DNA from 4 places in the Mitsuaria sp. RG genome. Region 3 is predicted to be linked to each of the others. Evidence: riboswitches for the same ligand, from Rfam matches in the RefSeq annotation. Region 3 holds a riboswitch; each other region holds the start of a gene.
What was found. Region 3 has a riboswitch for cobalamin ahead of POF53_RS15935 (TonB-dependent receptor). Riboswitches for the same ligand answer to the same signal wherever they lie in the genome.
Positions count from the first base shown of each region.

Region 1: linked by a shared signal. The riboswitch ahead of POF53_RS21625 (ABC transporter substrate-binding protein) and the one ahead of POF53_RS15935 (TonB-dependent receptor) in region 3 are both predicted to bind cobalamin.
Region 2: linked by a shared signal. The riboswitch ahead of POF53_RS08240 (TonB-dependent receptor plug domain-containing protein) and the one ahead of POF53_RS15935 (TonB-dependent receptor) in region 3 are both predicted to bind cobalamin.
Region 4: linked by a shared signal. The riboswitch ahead of POF53_RS17450 (CbtB domain-containing protein) and the one ahead of POF53_RS15935 (TonB-dependent receptor) in region 3 are both predicted to bind cobalamin.

Region 1 is NZ_JAQMYQ010000048.1:2,624-6,618, reverse strand. Features, by position in the region: gene POF53_RS21630 (FecCD family ABC transporter permease) at 1-957, opposite strand, end outside; gene POF53_RS21625 (ABC transporter substrate-binding protein) at 954-1,967, opposite strand; cobalamin riboswitch at 2,082-2,279, opposite strand; gene POF53_RS21620 (acetyltransferase domain-containing protein) at 2,307-3,476, opposite strand; gene POF53_RS21615 (MFS transporter) at 3,553-3,995, shown strand, end outside.
Region 2 is NZ_JAQMYQ010000010.1:33,431-37,425, reverse strand. Features, by position in the region: gene POF53_RS08240 (TonB-dependent receptor plug domain-containing protein) at 1-1,673, opposite strand, end outside; cobalamin riboswitch at 1,763-1,966, opposite strand; gene POF53_RS08235 (DUF2946 family protein) at 2,109-2,498, shown strand; gene POF53_RS08230 (TonB-dependent receptor) at 2,569-3,995, shown strand, end outside.
Region 3 is NZ_JAQMYQ010000027.1:13,008-17,002, forward strand. Features, by position in the region: gene POF53_RS15920 (hypothetical protein) at 1-346, shown strand, start outside; gene POF53_RS15925 (carboxymuconolactone decarboxylase family protein) at 465-803, shown strand; partial or broken gene POF53_RS15930 (GNAT family N-acetyltransferase) at 882-1,385, shown strand; cobalamin riboswitch at 1,625-1,829, shown strand; gene POF53_RS15935 (TonB-dependent receptor) at 1,937-3,995, shown strand, end outside.
Region 4 is NZ_JAQMYQ010000031.1:7,044-11,038, forward strand. Features, by position in the region: gene cobN (cobaltochelatase subunit CobN) at 1-442, opposite strand, end outside; gene cobW (cobalamin biosynthesis protein CobW) at 446-1,513, opposite strand; cobalamin riboswitch at 1,614-1,813, opposite strand; cobalamin riboswitch at 1,873-2,095, shown strand; gene POF53_RS17450 (CbtB domain-containing protein) at 2,196-2,381, shown strand; gene POF53_RS17455 (CbtA family protein) at 2,392-3,087, shown strand; gene POF53_RS17460 (cobalamin biosynthesis protein) at 3,087-3,488, shown strand; gene cobM (precorrin-4 C(11)-methyltransferase) at 3,518-3,995, shown strand, end outside.

The DNA.
Region 1 (3,995 bases), on a different contig from region 3:
GGTGACCACGCCCACCGGGATCACCTGGCCGGCGATCAGGGTGCGCGAGAGGATGTCGGCGACGATCAGGAACAACGCGCCGCCCAGGGCGCTGGCCGGCAGCAGGCGGCTGTGCCCAGGGCCGAGCAGCAGGCGCAGGGCGTGGGGGATGACCAGGCCGACGAAGCCGATGGCACCGACGATCGAGACCATCACCGCGGTCACCAGCGCTGTGCAGCTGATCAGCAACCATTGCGTGCGCCGCACCGGCACGCCCAGCGAGGCCGCCGAGTCGGCGCCGAAGGTGAAGGCGTCCAGCGCCCGGCGGTGCCACAGGCACACCGCCAGCCCGACCACGGCCACCGGCAGCGCCAGCCACACCGCTGGCCAGCGCACGCCGCTGAGGTTGCCCAGCAGCCAGAACAGGATGCCTCGGGCCTGTTCGGCGGTTGCCGACTTGGTGATCAGAAAGGCCGTCAGCGCGTTGAATAGCTGCGAGCCGGCGATGCCGGCGAGGATCACCTGCGCATTGTCCTGTCGGCTGCCGCTGGCCCGCGACAGCACCAGCACCAGGGCGAACGCGGCCAGCGCGCCAATGAAGGCGCCGGCCGACAGCGACAGCACCGCGCCACCGAGGCCGAACAGGCCCACCGCCACGGCGCCGGTCGAGGCGCCCGCCGACAGGCCCAGCAGGTACGGCTCGGCCAGCGGGTTGCGCAGCAGCGCCTGGAGGATCACCCCGCAGGTCGCCAGCCCCGCGCCGCAGGCGGCGGCCACCAGGGTGCGCGGCAGGCGGTAGTTCCAGACGATGCCGGCGTCGATCGGATCGAGCGCATGACCGGCCTGCCACAGCTGGTTGGCCAGCACCTGCCAGACCACCTCGGCGCTGATCCGTGTCTCGCCGATGGCGATCCCGGCGAGCATGGCCAGGCACAGGGCGAGCAGCGCGAAGGCGCTGATGGGCAGCAAGCGGCTCATGGTTGTGGCGCTTTACCGCTGGCAAAGGCGCTGGACAGCACCTCCAGGCCACGGAACAGGCGGATGCCGGCCTGCATGGCGTCGGCGTCGAGGACGATGATCCGGCCTTGCCTGACCGCGTCCATGTTGCGGGTCACCGGGTCGCTGCGCAGGAACTCGAGTTTTTTCCGGTAGTCGTCGGCGGGGTAGCGGCGGCGGTCCATGCGGGCGACGATCAGCCAGGTGGGGTTGGCCCTGGCCAGGGTTTCCCAGCCCACCGCCGGCCATTCTTCGCTGGATTCGACCACGTTGCGCACGCCGAGGGTCTGCAGCATGAAGTCGGCCACGCCCTGGCGACCGGCGACGTAAGGATCGACCTTGAGGTCGGCGCTGGAGAACCAGAACAATGCGCTGGTGTGGCTCAGGTCCTGGCCGGCCAGGCGTTGCCGGGCCTGGTCCAGCTGGCCCTTGAGCTCGGCATTGAGGCGTTCGCCGCGATCCTGCACGTCGAAGATCTCGGCCAGTTGGCTGACGCTCTTGTAGATGGTGTCGATCCTGAACGGCTGCAGGCGGGTACCGTCGGCGCCCACCAGGTTGTCCTTGCCTTCGCAATCCGAGGGCAGCAGGTAGGTGGGAATGCCCAGTTCCGCGAACTGTTCGCGGGTGCCGACCGCGCCCTGGGCGCCGACCATCCATTCGAACTGCGCCGTCACCAACTGCGGGCGCTTGCCGACCACCGCCTCGAAGCCCGGTTCGTTGTCGGCCAGGCGCTCGACCTTGTCGTTCTGCGCCTTGAACTCGGGCAGCACGTTGTTGAACCACAGCGAAGTGCCCGCCAGCCGCTCGCCCAGGCCCAGGGCATAGAGCAGCTCGGTGCCGGCCTGGCCGATGGTCACCGCGCGCTGCGGAGCCTGGGCGAAGGTCTGCGGCAGGCCGCAGTTGTCGATGGTCAGCGGATAGCGGGTGGCGTCGGCGTGGGCCAGGCCCGCCAGTGACAGGCCGGCGAGCAGGGTGGCGAGGCGGTGCGGCATGGTGGGGCGATCTCCTGTCGGGTGGTGCACGGAATGGCCCACGGACAGGCATCGCCAGGCGTCGTGCGGCAAGCACGCGGCCAGGGGCGGATGACCATCCCGGACACCCCGCCGGTTGGTGAATGCGTGCCGGCAGGTCTCCTGACTGGTGCGTCCTGGCCGGCGCCGGCCTTCCCGGGTCGGCAGACCCAGTGGCATCGATGGCGCAGGCTCGGCACCTACAGTTGCGGGGGCAGTTCCCTTTGGCCCGCTCTCGGCGCGCCCGGGATTCCCTTTTGATTCCGTGTGGAAACCGGCGGGCGGCATGGTAGACCATCGGGCCATCGGCTGAAAACGCTTTTACAGGTACTTGAGCCAGGCGATGTCGCGCCGCCGCGCCTTGAGCCGGGCGAAGCCGCGCACCGGCAGGTACAGGGCGATCGCCAGCAGTACCGCGACCAGCCACACCGCGCCGATGCCGTCGAAGCCGAAATGGCTGCCCTGGTTCAGGCCGAACAGCGCCACGCAGGCCACATACAGCAGCTTGAGCACATACAGGTGCAGCAGGTAGAAGAACATCGGCGCTGCGCCGAACACCGCCAGCGGGCCGATCCAGCGGGCCTCGCCGGCACGCTCGAACGCGCGTAGCAGCAACAGGCCGACGCCCAGGGTAATGGCCAGGAACAGCAGTGACGGCGGGTACTTGGTGATGTTGAAGAAGCTCATCAGCGTTTGCCCGACGCTGGCGTAGAAGGTCCACGGCGCCTCGCCATAGCCGTTGAAAAGACGCAATACGACGAAGCCGAGCAGCAGCATCACACCGCCGAGCAGCAGGCGGTGTTGGCGCTCGCCGGCATCGCTGGTGCGGCTGAACCAGGGGCCGAGCCCGTAGCCGAGGGCGATCACGCCGATCCACGGCAGCACCGGGTAGGAAGTGCGCAGGCGCAGGCTGTCGGACAGCTCCAGCCAGCCGCGTTCGTGCAGGATCGCCCAGGGTACATGCAGCGCCGAGTGCGGCGCGAAGTGCAGGCCATCGAGCAGGTTGTGGCCGACGACGATCAGCGCGCCCAGGGCCAGCAGCAGCGGGCGTGGCAGCCACACCAGCAGCGACAGGGCGATCATGCTCAGGCCGATGGCCCAGATCACCTGCAGGTAGATCACGCCCGGCGGCAACTGGAAGGTCCAGGCGAAGTTGACCAGGGTGAGCTCCAGCAACACCAGGAACAGGCCGCGCTTGAACAGGAATGCCGCTACATCGCCCCGGCCCTGGTGCTTTTCACCGTAGAGCCAGGCCGACAACCCGGTGAGTAGCACGAACACCGGCGCGCACAGGTGCGCCAGGGTGCGGCTGACGAACAGGCTGGGTTCGGTGGCGTCGATCGCGTCGATGGTCATCGGGTCGCTGACTTGACGGTGCAGGAAGAAGGTTTCGCGCACGTGGTCCAGCAGCATGAACAGGATCACCAGGCCGCGCAGGGCGTCGATGCTGTGCAGGCGTTGGCTGGGGAGGGTGGTCGGGAGGCTGGTCATCGAGGCGGGTCGCAGGCAGGGATAGCATTCAAATGAAATGTTATTTTATTTCATTTGTCTGTGCCTGGATACAGGCATGCACTGGCGTTCAGCCTGGATCAGCCCTGAATCAGCGGCCCCAGCCGCTCGGCCAGGGCCTGGACCATCGCGCTCACCTTGGGCAGATGCCCGCGGTTGCGGCGCCAGGGGGCTGTTTATCTCCATCCTGCTGCTGTTCGCCGCCTTCAATGCTCTGTCGGCGCTGGCGCCGAACGTCTGGGTACTGGCCCTGGCGCGGTTCCTCGCCGCGCTGGCCCTGCCGGTGTACTGGGGCACCGCCAGCGAAAGCGCCGGGCTGTGCCTGCTGGTGGCGCTGCTGATGTGGGCCTGGCTGCCGCCTCTGCCGAAGGTCCCGGCCCGCGTCGCAGGGGAGCGGCAGACGGTGATTCTCAAGGACCGTCGTTTCATCGCCCATGTGCTGCTTTCGGCGCTGGTGGTCACCGCCATGTTCACTGCCTATACCTACCTGGCCGAGATCCT
Region 2 (3,995 bases), on a different contig from region 3:
AAGAAACTCGGCACGTCGTTGATCGTCGCCCCGGTACGCGACTCGGTGAGGTTACGGGTCATGTCGGCCTGCAGGCTCCATTGGTCGTCGAGCTGGATACGTGCATCGGCCTCGAAACCACGCATCTGCACCTGCCCCTGGCCATTCACCCACTGGCTGCCGTCCAGGGTGATCAGGTCGGTGATCTTGCGCCGGAACACGGTGACGCTGGCGCTGAACTCACGCGCCAGCAGCAGGCCGTGGTAGTCCAGGCCAAGCTCGGCATTGCGGCTCTTCTCGGGCTTGAGGTCGCGGTTGCCGATCTCGTCGCCAGGCTCGTTGACGAACAGCTGCTCGGCGTTGGGCAGCTTGTAGGCGCTGCCGTACTGGCCGCGCAGCTGCCAGTTGTCGTTCAGGTCGTACAGCGAGGTGAGCATGCCCACCGTGGCGCTGTCGCCGCCGCTCATGGCCTCGTGGCGCACGCCGAGGCTCGGGTGCCAGTTCGGCAGGGCCTCGATCCTCGGTCGCAGCTGGGCATACAGCGCATTGGCCTGGGCCTTGTTGTCGTCGATCACCAGCACGTCGTCCTGGCCCTTGAACCACTGGTTGTCGGAACCGAACACCAGCACATGGCCGCCGTCGAGCTCGGCCTTGCCCTCGGCCTGCACACCCCAGTCGGTGAAGCCCCAGTAGTCGTTGTGGTTGACCACGTTGCGGCTGCCGTCGGCGCGGTTGTTGATGCGGGTGTAGCGGGTGTCCCAGTCGTTGACATGGCCCTTGACGAAGTAGCTCAGGCGCTCGTTGAGGCGCTGCTCGAAGGTGGCGGTGGCGATCTGCTGCACGCGGTCATTGGTGGTCTTGTAGTTGTTCACCGGCCGGGCGAAATCGAGGTTGGCGTCGGTGTACTGGTAGAACAGCTCCAGCCGCGTATCGTCGCCGAAGGCCTGGATCGCCTTGCCGCCGAAGGTGGTTACCTCGTAGCCGCGTTTCTTGTCGCTGACGTTGCCGCTGTAGTCACGGTTGCGAAACGGTTGGTAGCCGTCGGAGACGTTGTGACTGACATAGGCCAGCAGCCCCAGGTCGCCGAAACCATTGCTGAAGATCCGCTCGACGCGGGCGTCCTTGCTGTTGCCGGCGAAGCTGTCCAGGCCCAGGTTGACCTCCCCCGAAGCCTCGCGGCGCTGCGGGCTGCGGGTGACGATATTGATCACCCCCGCCACCGCCTGGGTGCCGAACAACAGGCTCTGGCCGCCCTTGAGCACCTCGATGCGCTCCACCGCGTTGGCCGGCAGGGTGTCCAGGTACAGGCCACCGTACAGGCGGTTGTTCAGGCGCACGCCGTCGAGCAGGATCAAGGTGTCGTCGTTGCGCCCGCCCAGCAGCGAGTAGGTGCCGTAGTCGAACGGGCCGTTCTTCGGCGCGACGTAGAAGCCGGGGATGAACATCTGCATCACCCGGGTGATGTCGGCGCCGGGGCCGGCGCGCTCGATCTGCTCGCGGCTGACGATCTCGACCTTGCTGCCGTACTGGGCCATGGCGGCGACCGTGGTCGACTCCACCGAGGGCGCGGCGACGATCTGCTGGTCGAGGATCAGAGGGGTGTTTTCGGCCAGTGCCAGGGGGCTGGCCAGGCAGCCCAGAAGCAGGGTCCGGGCCTTGGGGGAGAAACGTCGGGAGTGAATCACAGCAATCATGCTCTTCTCGAAAGTGACTTTCGCAGAAGCACGCAGGAGCAGGGATCGCGCACAGCCAATACCGGCCCATGCCCGCCCACCGCAGGAGTTTGCCTACCACATTCCAGGCCGGTCTCCGGGCTCGCAAGACAAGACACCTTCACCTTCCCATGGCGCACTGGCCACAGTGGTCTGTCGAAGGCATCACTTGCATACCGTTGCGGGGGCAGCACCGGACTGGCGCGAAGCGCGTACCGGTTTCCCGTTTCACCCCATGCGCGGCGGCATGGGACACCTGAAATCGGTCGGCATCTGAACACCTGGGGCCGAGAGGCGTCAAGCCAGCCAGGTGAATCGATTCGAATGTTTTTTATCGGCCGAGCACTCTAGGCAGATGTTTCAAACGCTGTAGAATCCGCACGCCGAACCTATTCTCATTCCCTTCGAGCTTTGCCGATGAAGCTGGCCCGCCACACACGATCGCAAGTCGCCTGGGTGCTGTATTTCAGCATCCTGTTCGGCTCGTTGCTGTGCGCCATGGGCCATGGACAGATGGCGGGCTTGCGCCTGGCCGGCCTGGATGACGCCGCCTGGTGCGCGGCCGACAGCAGCGGCGTGTTCAAGGGCGACCAGGACATCAGCGACCCGGTGCTGCCCGCCGGCGGCGACTGCGTGATCGCCAGCCTGTTCAGCGCCACCCTGCTGGCGGTGTTCTTCGGCCTGCTGGCCTTGCTCGCCGGGGAGTCGAGCAAACCCTTACCCAGGCAACCCGCGCCACCCCTGCCCAAGCAGCGCTGGCCACTGGTCAATCCGCGCGCCTCTCCTGCTTCGCTTCTCGCGTTCTGACATCGCCACGCCCTGCGCTGCCTGATCGGCAGCGGGCGTGCGCTCACCGATTTCAGCCAGGAAGCCTTGCATGTTTCGCATGACCACTTTGGCGCTGCTCGTTGGCAGCGCAACCTGCGCCTGGGCGCAGGAAGACACCCTGACCCTGCCCGCCAGCAACGTCACGGCCACCGCCGACCAACCCAAAGAAGCCACCACCCTGGACCTTGACCGGCCTATCGAAAGCGGCTCGCGACTGAACCTCAGCGCCCGCGAGAACCCCGCCTCGGTCAGCGTCGCCGACCGCAAGACCATGGAACGCATCGGCGCGCGCAACTTCCAGGACGCCGCCAACGCCCTGCCCGGGGTCAACGCTTCGGCACCGCCCGGCTGGGGCGGCTACGTGTCGTACCGCGGCTTCAACGGTGCCCAGGTCAGCCAGCTGTTCAATGGCATCAACCTGCAGTACGGCGCTGCCGGGCGACCGGTCGGGGCGTGGATCTACGACCGCGTCGAACTGCTCGGCGGCCCCTCGTCGTTCCTCAACGGCAGCGGCGCCGTCGGCGGCAGCCTGAACATGATCACCAAGCTGGCCAACCGCGACGAGGATACCTTCGAAGGCCGCGTCAGCTATGGCCGCTACGACACGATGGAGACCTCGGTCGGCTTCAACAAGGCGCTCAACAGCGGCGACGGCCCACGCCACTACGCCCGGCTCGACTACAGCCGCACCAGCACCAATGGCTATATCGACCGCCAGGAGAACGGGGCCGGCAACCTGGCCTTCTCGCTGCTCAGCGACATCAACGACCAGTTGTCGCACACCCTGGCCATCGAGTACCTGGAAGAAAAAGAGGACAGCCCGTACTGGGGCTCGCCGGTGCTGCAGCCGGCGGTCGGCACCCTGCATATCGACAAGCACAATCGCTTCAACAACTACAACGTCGAGGACGGCCGCTACGAGCAGCGCACGCGCTGGCTGCGCTCGATCACCGACTACCGCATCGATGACAGCAACCAGCTGCGCAACACCTTCTACCACTACAACGGCCAGCGCGATTACCGCAACCTCGAGGTGTACCGCTACAACGCCGGCAACACCGCCATCGACCGCTCCGGCGGCTACCGCCAGCGCCACGACCAGGAGGTCAACGGCAACCGCGTCGAGCTGACCCACCAGGGCCAGCTGTTCGGCCTGGCCAGCGACTGGGCGTTCGGCGTGGACTACAACCGCAACCAGCAGACCAACTACCCGCTGTCCAAGGGTGCCTTCGACCGCATCGACCCGAACGGCTTCCAACCTGATCACTTCCTCGACATCCCCGGCATGGACGCGCCGCGGGCCAAAGGCCGCAGCACCAACACCGACACCACCGCGGGCTTCGTCGAAAACCGCACCCGCCTGACCGACCAGCTGTCGCTGATCACCGCGCTGCGCTACGACCATATCGACTTCGACGTGGTCGACCACGTGACCCGGGCCAAGCTGGACCGGCGCTGGGACGCCTTCACCGGCCG
Region 3 (3,995 bases):
GTATTGGGAGATTCCCTTGCGCATGGTATCGGCCACCTCGCTGCTGATGATCACCACCAGCCTGGCCAGCTGGCTGGGGCCGGCCACCAGCGGCATGCTGGCGCCAATTCCGGTGATCGCCTGGCCGCTGGTGGTGTTCGCCCATGTGCAGGGCGGCCGAGCCGGGATGGCGGCGATGGTGCGGGGCAATGCCATTGGTGCGGTGGGAGTGATTGCATTCTACCTGGCGATGGCGGGGTTGCTGGAACGATTGGGGGTTGCCGTGACCATCGGCCTCGCCATGGGCCTGGCAGTGGCACTGACCGTAGCGTTGGCGGCGGCGCTGCGCCGGGTACCGACCGATTGACCAGTGATTCGAACAGGTCCCGGGCTTGATCCATTCTCCCTGGGGCCAGCCCCTCCAGCGAAATATCGACTAGCCTGAATGCTCCTGTTGCCAACCTGACAAGGTGAAGACGATGAGCATGATGGACTGGGACGCCTACCGTAAGCAGTTGATGGCCGGCATCGGCGATCTCAAGCAACTCTCACCCGATACCGTGGCCGGCTACGCGACCGCCAGCGGCGCCGGGGCCAAGACCAATCACCTGGACGCCAAGACCCGTGAGCTGATCTCGTTGGCCGTCGCCGTCACCACCCGCTGCGACGGCTGCATTGCCGTGCATTCGCAGCAGGCGGTCAAGCACGGCGCCACCCGCGAGGAGATCGCCGAGGCCCTGGGCGTGGCGGTGGCAATGAACGCCGGCGCCGCGCTGGTCTACTCGGCCAGGGCGCTGGACGCCGTGGGCAAGACTGGCGCCTGAAACTTCATGGCGCCGCCGCCCTTGCGCGACGGCGCCGCGACACCCAGACTTGGCGGTTCAGCCCGTGCAGGAACCACCATGATCCAGATACGCCCCATGACCCCGGAAGACTTCGAACGCTTCTGGCCGACCTTCCAGGCCATTGTCCAGGCCCGCCAGACCTACGCCTTCGACCCGGCCCTGGACGTCGACCAGGCGCGTCGGTTGTGGCTGGAAACCCCGTTGCGCACCCTGGTGGCCGAGGACGACGGCGTGCTGCTCGGCTCCTACTTCCTCAAGGCCAATGCCGCCGGCCCCGGCGGGCATGTCGGCAACTGCGGCTACATGGTCTGCGAGCAGGCCCGCGGCCGGGGCGTGGCCAGGCTGATGTGCGAGCACTCGCAGAAGCTGGCGCGCCAGGAGGGCTTCCTGGCCCTGCAGTTCAATTCGGTGGTGGCCAGCAACGAGGTGGCGGTGGCGCTGTGGCACAAGCTCGGCTTCGAGACCGTCGGCCGCCTGCCCAGGGCTTACCGCCATGCCGAGCTGGGCCTGGTGGACTGCCTGGTGATGTACAAGTGGCTGGCAGACGAGCCGGTGGTGGAAAAGCCGGCGCTGCTGATCGGACGCAAGAATATCGAGGCGCGGGTTTCGCGTCGGCGCGGGCGCTGAACCCATCGCGGGGCAAGCCCGCTCCCACGATCCGATTGCCTGGAGCTGCCAGGGTATCGCCGTGGGAGCGGGCTTGCCCCGCGATCAGCGACAACGCAATTGCAGCTAACCCATTGCCCCACCAGATATTTTCCTGCCACCCAGGCGATTGACTCGCCACCCGTTCGATGGTCAGATGCGCGCCAGTTTCAGGTGTCCTGCGCCGCCGCGCGCAGGGTGAAACGGGAAGCCGGTGCGTCGTTGTCACGACAAGTCCGGCGCTGCCCCCGCAACGGTAAGCGAGCGAATCCTTCGACAGACCACTGTGCGCACGCATGGGAAGGTGAAGGCTTCATGCTCCTCGCAAGCCCGGAGACCGGCCTGAGGCTTCACTTGGCAACCCGCGGTGGGCGGGCGCAGGCCGGTATCCGCGCGCGCCTGCGTGCGCGCTTCGCCGTTGCGTGTTTTCCACCGGGATCCATTCCTTCCTGCAGCAGTGGAACGACATGTCCCGAATCAACAAGCTTCACACCCTGGCGGCCTGCCTGGCCGTGTCCCTGCCAGCACTGGCCGACGACCATGAAGTGGCGCCCCTCACCCTGCCCTCCACGGCGATCACCGACACCCGCGAGCCACAGGTCATCGACCTGGCCACGCCAACCCCGGCCGGCTCGCGCCTGAACCTCAGCGCCCTGGACACCCCGGCCAGCACCAGCAGCCTGACCGAGGCGCAGATCCAGCAGCGCAACAACCTCACCGTGCAGGACGCCGTGACCCGCTCGCCGGGCCTGACCTTCATCGGCACACCGGGCGACGGCGGTACCGGCCTGTCGGCCCGGGGCTTCACCGGGCAGAGTTCGGTGATGACCCTGTTCGACGGCTCGCGCCTGTACGCCGGCGCCGGCACCCTGACCTTCCCGGTCGCCCCGTGGATGGTCGAACGCATCGACGTGATCCGCGGCCCCTCCTCGGTGCTGTACGGCGAAGGCGCCACCGGCGCGGTGGTCAACGTGGTGCCGAAGAAGCCGTTCGCCGGTGACATCCGCAACCACCTGCGCCTGGGCTACGGCTCCTGGGACCGCCAGCAACTGGGCCTGGACAGCGGCGGCAGCCTGAGCGAGCGGCTGAGCTACCGCGTGACCCTCAACCAGCAGGCCGGCAACGGCTGGGTCGACCGCACCGACTCGCGCAGCCTGGCCCTCAGCGCCGCCCTGCGCTTCGATGCCAGCGACGACCTGAGCTTCACCCTCGCCCACGAACGCGGCGATGCGCAACCAGCCAACTACTACGGCACCCCGCTGATCGACGGGCACCTGCGCAGCAGCGTGCGCCGCAAGAACTACAACGTCAGCAACGACGAACAGCGCTACCACGACGAGTGGACGCGCCTGACCACCGACTGGACCCTCAGCGACAGTGTCATCGCCAGCAACCAGCTGTACTACATCAAGAGCCGCCGCCAGTGGCGCAACGCCGAGTCCTACGCCTGGGACGCCGCCAACGGCGTGATCCAGCGCGGCAGCTTCCTCGAGATTCGCCATAACCAGGAGCAGCTCGGCGATCGCCAGAGCTTTACCTTCGACCATGGCCTGTTCGGCCTGGCCAGCAAGACCGTGGTCGGCGCCGAATACAACCGCATCCGCTTCAACGTCGACAGCAACTCGCCCTACAGCGATGGCAGCAGCGACCCGCTCGACCCGTGGCATCCGGCTCCGGGCGGTTTCCACAGCCTCAGCCCGACCCGCGCGCAGACGCTGTCCAAGGTCGACACCTTCGCCCTGTTCGCCGAGAACCGCACCCAGCTGAGCGACCGCCTCGCGCTGGTCACCGGCATCCGCCGCGACCAGAACCACATCGACCGTGACGACCTGGTCAACAACGCCCGCAGCGACCGCAGCCTGCAAGGCGGCAACTGGCGCGCCGGGCTGGTGTACGCGCTCACCGACGACCTGTCGCTGTACGGGCAGTACTCCACCAGCGAGGACGGCGTCGGTGACCTGCTCACCCAGCGCCCGAACAAGCGCCTGGAGCTGACCGAAGCGAAGCAGACCGAGATCGGCCTCAAGCAACGTTTCTGGGATACCCGTGGCGAGTGGACGCTGGCGGCCTATCACATCGTCAAGAAGAAACTGCCGGTGTACAACCCGCTCACCCACGACAGCCAGCAGGCCGGCCAGCAGACCTCCGACGGCCTGGAGGCCAGCCTGGAACTGGCGCTGGGCAACCAGTGGCAGCTCTCGGCCAACGCCGCGCTGGTGAGGGCCAAGTACGACGATTTCCTGGAGGAAGGCGACAACGGCACGGTCAACGACCGCGCCGGCAACCGCCCGCAGGATGTGCCGCGGCGCACCGCCAACCTGTGGCTGAGCAAGGGCTTCGGCCAGGCCGTCGATGCCGGTATCGGCCTGCGCTATGTGGATGAGCGCTACTCCAGCGCGGCCAACGACCAGCGCGTGCCGGGTTACACGGTGGTCGACGCCAACCTGGGCTGGCAGGTGCTGCCCGATGTGCGCCTGGGCCTGCAGTTGAACAACCTGTTCGACCGCCAGTACGCCCAGTCCAGCT
Region 4 (3,995 bases), on a different contig from region 3:
TGGCCTTGCCGCCCTGGCGCAGGAAGTGCCAGAGGCGTTCGGCCTGTTCGCCGCGAACCGTGCCCAGGTCGGTGAGCTCAGGGTCGGGGCGGTCGTCGCCGGGCACCAGGATCAGCTGTACCCCTCGCCCCGCCAGTTCGACCAGTTGCTCGACACCATAGCGCCAGTAACCGACACCGCCATGCAGTGATATCAGGATCACCTTGGCATGGCGCAGCACCTGGTCGATATACAAGTCGACCGAGGCGTGGTTCTGCACCTGCATCGGGTTGGCCAGGCGCACGCTGGGGAAATCCGCCGGCAACTGCTCGGCGGTTTCGGCGAGCAGCGCCAGGTGTGAATCGCCGCTGCAGAGGATCACCAGGTCGGCGGGGGTCTGGCCGAGATCGGCGATGCTGTCGTCCGGCACGAAGCCGCCGGGCTGGGTCCGCAGCAGGTGCATGGATCAGGCGCCCAGGGCCTGGCGCAGGCGCGCTTCCAGCTGCGCCGCGTCGAGATCCTGGCCGATCAGCACCAGGCGGGTGATCCGGGGCTCGTCGCTGCGCCAGGCACGGTCGAAATGCTTGTCGAAGCGGGTGCCCACACCCTGGATCAGCAGGCGCATCGGCTTGCCGGGGATGGCGGCGAAGCCCTTGGCGCGCAGGATGCCGAACTCGGTGACCAGCTGGGTCAGGGCATCGAGCAGCAGGCTCTCGTCGGCCTCGGGCAGGTCGATGGAGATCGAGTCGAAGGCGTCGTGGTCATGGTCGTCATGGTCATCGCCGTCGTGATGCGAGTCGTGATGGGTACGGCGACCGTCGATATGCGCCTCGGATTCGGCGCCCACGCCCAGCAACACTTCCAGCGGCAGGCGGCCGCTGCTGGCCTCGATCACCTTGACCGCCGGCGGCAGTTCCTCGGCCACCTCGGCACGGACCTTGGCCAGGCCCTCGGCGTCGATCAGGTCGGCTTTGTTCAGCACCACCAGATCGGCGCTGGCCAGCTGGTCGGCGAACAATTCATGGAGCGGCGACTCATGGTCGAGGTTCGGGTCGAGCTTGCGCTGGGCGTCGACCTGGTCCGGGTAGGCAGCGAAGGTGCCGGCGGCCACGGCCGGGCTGTCGACCACGGTGATCACCGCGTCGACGGTGCAAGCGTTGCGGATTTCCGGCCACTGGAAGGCCTGTACCAGCGGTTTGGGCAAGGCCAGGCCACTGGTTTCGATAAGGATGTGGTCGAGGTCGCCGCGCCGGGCCACCAACTCGCGCATCACCGGGAAGAATTCTTCCTGCACGGTGCAGCACAGGCAACCGTTGGCCAGTTCGTAGACGCGGCCATTGGCCTCTTCCTCTGTGCAACCGATGCTGCACTGCTTGAGGATCTCGCCGTCGATGCCCAGCTCGCCGAATTCGTTGACGATCACCGCGATGCGGCGGCCCTGGGCGTTGTCGAGCATATGGCGCAGCAAGGTGGTCTTGCCTGAGCCGAGGAAGCCGGTGACGATGGTGACGGGAAGCTTGGCCAGTGTTTTCATGTCGCGATGCCCTTGGCAGCAATGGCGCGGGCATGCAGGACGACAGCCACGGCCATGCCGGCCTGGCGCGTTCGCCACCGGATCACCCCGCCCGGTTGAAAGTCGAAAACGTCACGAGGCAGGTCTCCTGGCTTGCACCGCTGCGGCTCGCTGGCCGGTGGGCCGGCGCCTTCCCGCGCGCCTGCGCAGTGGCTGTGCCGAACCCTTCAGTGCTTACAGTTGCGGGGGCAGCCGCGGCTTGTACCGCGTTCCCGTCTTAGCTCGGGCCAACGCCCGAGAACCTCGCAGCGGCAAGGCTACGCAGTGCCTGCCTGGCGGTCAACCGCCGCGGCGATTGACGCGGGCCCGGCCCCGTGATTTGCTAGCGCATTGCGTTCAGGTGCCCCCACGGGGGTGAAACGGGAAACCGGTGCGTCGCGTCTCCATTCCAGGAGCCGACAAGGCCGGTGCTGCCCCCGCAACGGTAAGCGAGAGAAGCGTCCGGACCACTGTGCCAGCCTCAAGGCATGGGAAGGTGACGCCATGGAAGGAGCCTTGCTCCACCTCGCGAGCCCGGAGACCGGCCTGACGTGCTCACAGTACACCCCGCGGTGGGCGGGCGTCGTCGTATCACTCGGGCCAGCCGTGCCCGGGGTCGTCGCGCATGCCCGTTGCCACAACAAAAGCAGCAGAGGAACGCGTCATGCCCATCACCAGCGCCAAACACAGTATCGCCACCCCCGTCAGCCTCAGCCAGCGACTGATCGTCGCGGTCGGCGCCAGCCTGCTGGGGCTGTGCCTGGTGTACTTCGCCGGTTTCTCGCACATCGAGGCGGTGCACAATGCCGCCCACGACACCCGCCACAGTGCCGCCTTCCCTTGCCACTGAGTAAATCCGCATGATTACGCGCATCGCCCGTACCGCGGGTTTCAGCGGCCTGCTCGCGGCCCTGTTGCTGACCCTGCTGCAAAGCTTCTGGGTCGCCCCACTGATTCTCCAGGCGGAAACCTACGAATCCACTGCCCCGGTCGCCGAACAGCATGAGCACGGCGACGCCGCAGCGCCCCATGAGCATGAACACAGTGCCGAGGCCTGGGCGCCGGAGGACGGCTGGCAGCGCGTGCTGTCCACTACTGGCGGCAACCTGGTGGTCGCCGTCGGTTTTGCCCTGATCCTGGTCGCCCTCTACAGCCTGCGCGAACCGAACCGCGTGGCCACCGGCGCACTGTGGGGCCTGGCCGGCTTCGCCGTGTTCTGCCTGGCACCGACCCTGGGCCTGCCACCGGAACTGCCCGGCACCGCCGCCGCCGACCTTGGCCAGCGCCAGACCTGGTGGATCGGCACCGCCGCAGCCACCGCCGCCGGCCTGGCGCTGCTGGTGTTCGCCCGGCACTGGTTGTTCAAGGTGCTTGGTGTGGCCCTGCTGGTGATCCCGCACCTGATCGGCGCGCCGCAACCCGCAGTGCATGAAAGCCTGGCGCCGGAAGCCCTCGCGACCCAGTTCAAGATCGCTTCCTGGCTGACCAACGCCGCGTTCTGGCTGGCCTTGGGCCTGCTCAGCGCGTGGCTTTACCGTCGTTCCAGCCAGGCCTGATGCGCGATCTGCCCGTGCAGCCGGCGATGTTCGCCGGCTTTGGTTGCCGCCGTGGTTGCCCGGTCGAGACACTGGCGGTGCTGCTGCGCCAGACGCTCACCCGCCACGCCCTGCCCCTCTCGGCCCTGCGCGCCATTGCCAGCATCGAGCCCAAGGCTCGCGAACCCGGCCTGCTGGCATTGGCCGAGCGCCTCGGGCTGCCTTACATCTGCTTCGACGCCACGCACCTGACGGTCTTCGAGCCGCTGCTCAGCCATCGTTCGGCCACGGTGTACGCCCAGACCGGCTGCTGGGGCGTCGCCGAAAGCACTGCCCTGGCCCTGGCTGGCGAAAACGGCCGCCTGCATGTGCCCAGGCAGGTACTCGGCGGCGCTACCCTCGCCTTGGCGATCGGCGGATAATCCGCGCCATATTTCTGCAAGGAACCCCCATGACGGTTTATTTCATCGGTGCCGGCCCCGGCGATCCGGAGCTGATCACGGTCAAGGGCCAGCGCCTGATCCGCCAGTGCCCGGTGATCATCTACGCGGGCTCCCTGGTCCCCGCCGCCGTACTGGAAGGTCACCAGGCGCACACCGTGATCAACAGTGCCGAACTCCACCTGGAACAGATCGTCGAGGTGATGCGCCAGGCCCACGCCAATGGCGAGGATGTGGCCCGCGTGCACAGCGGCGACCCCAGCCTGTACGGCGCCATCGGCGAACAGATCCGCCACTTGCGCGAACTGGGCATCGGCTACCAGATCGTCCCCGGCGTCACCGCCACCGCCGCCAGTGCCGCGCTGCTCGGTTGCGAGCTGACCTTGCCCGATGTGGCACAGACCGTGATTCTCACCCGCTTTGGCGACAGTTCGCCGATGCCGGCCGGTGAACAATTGGCCGACCTGGCCCGCCACGGCAGTACCCTGG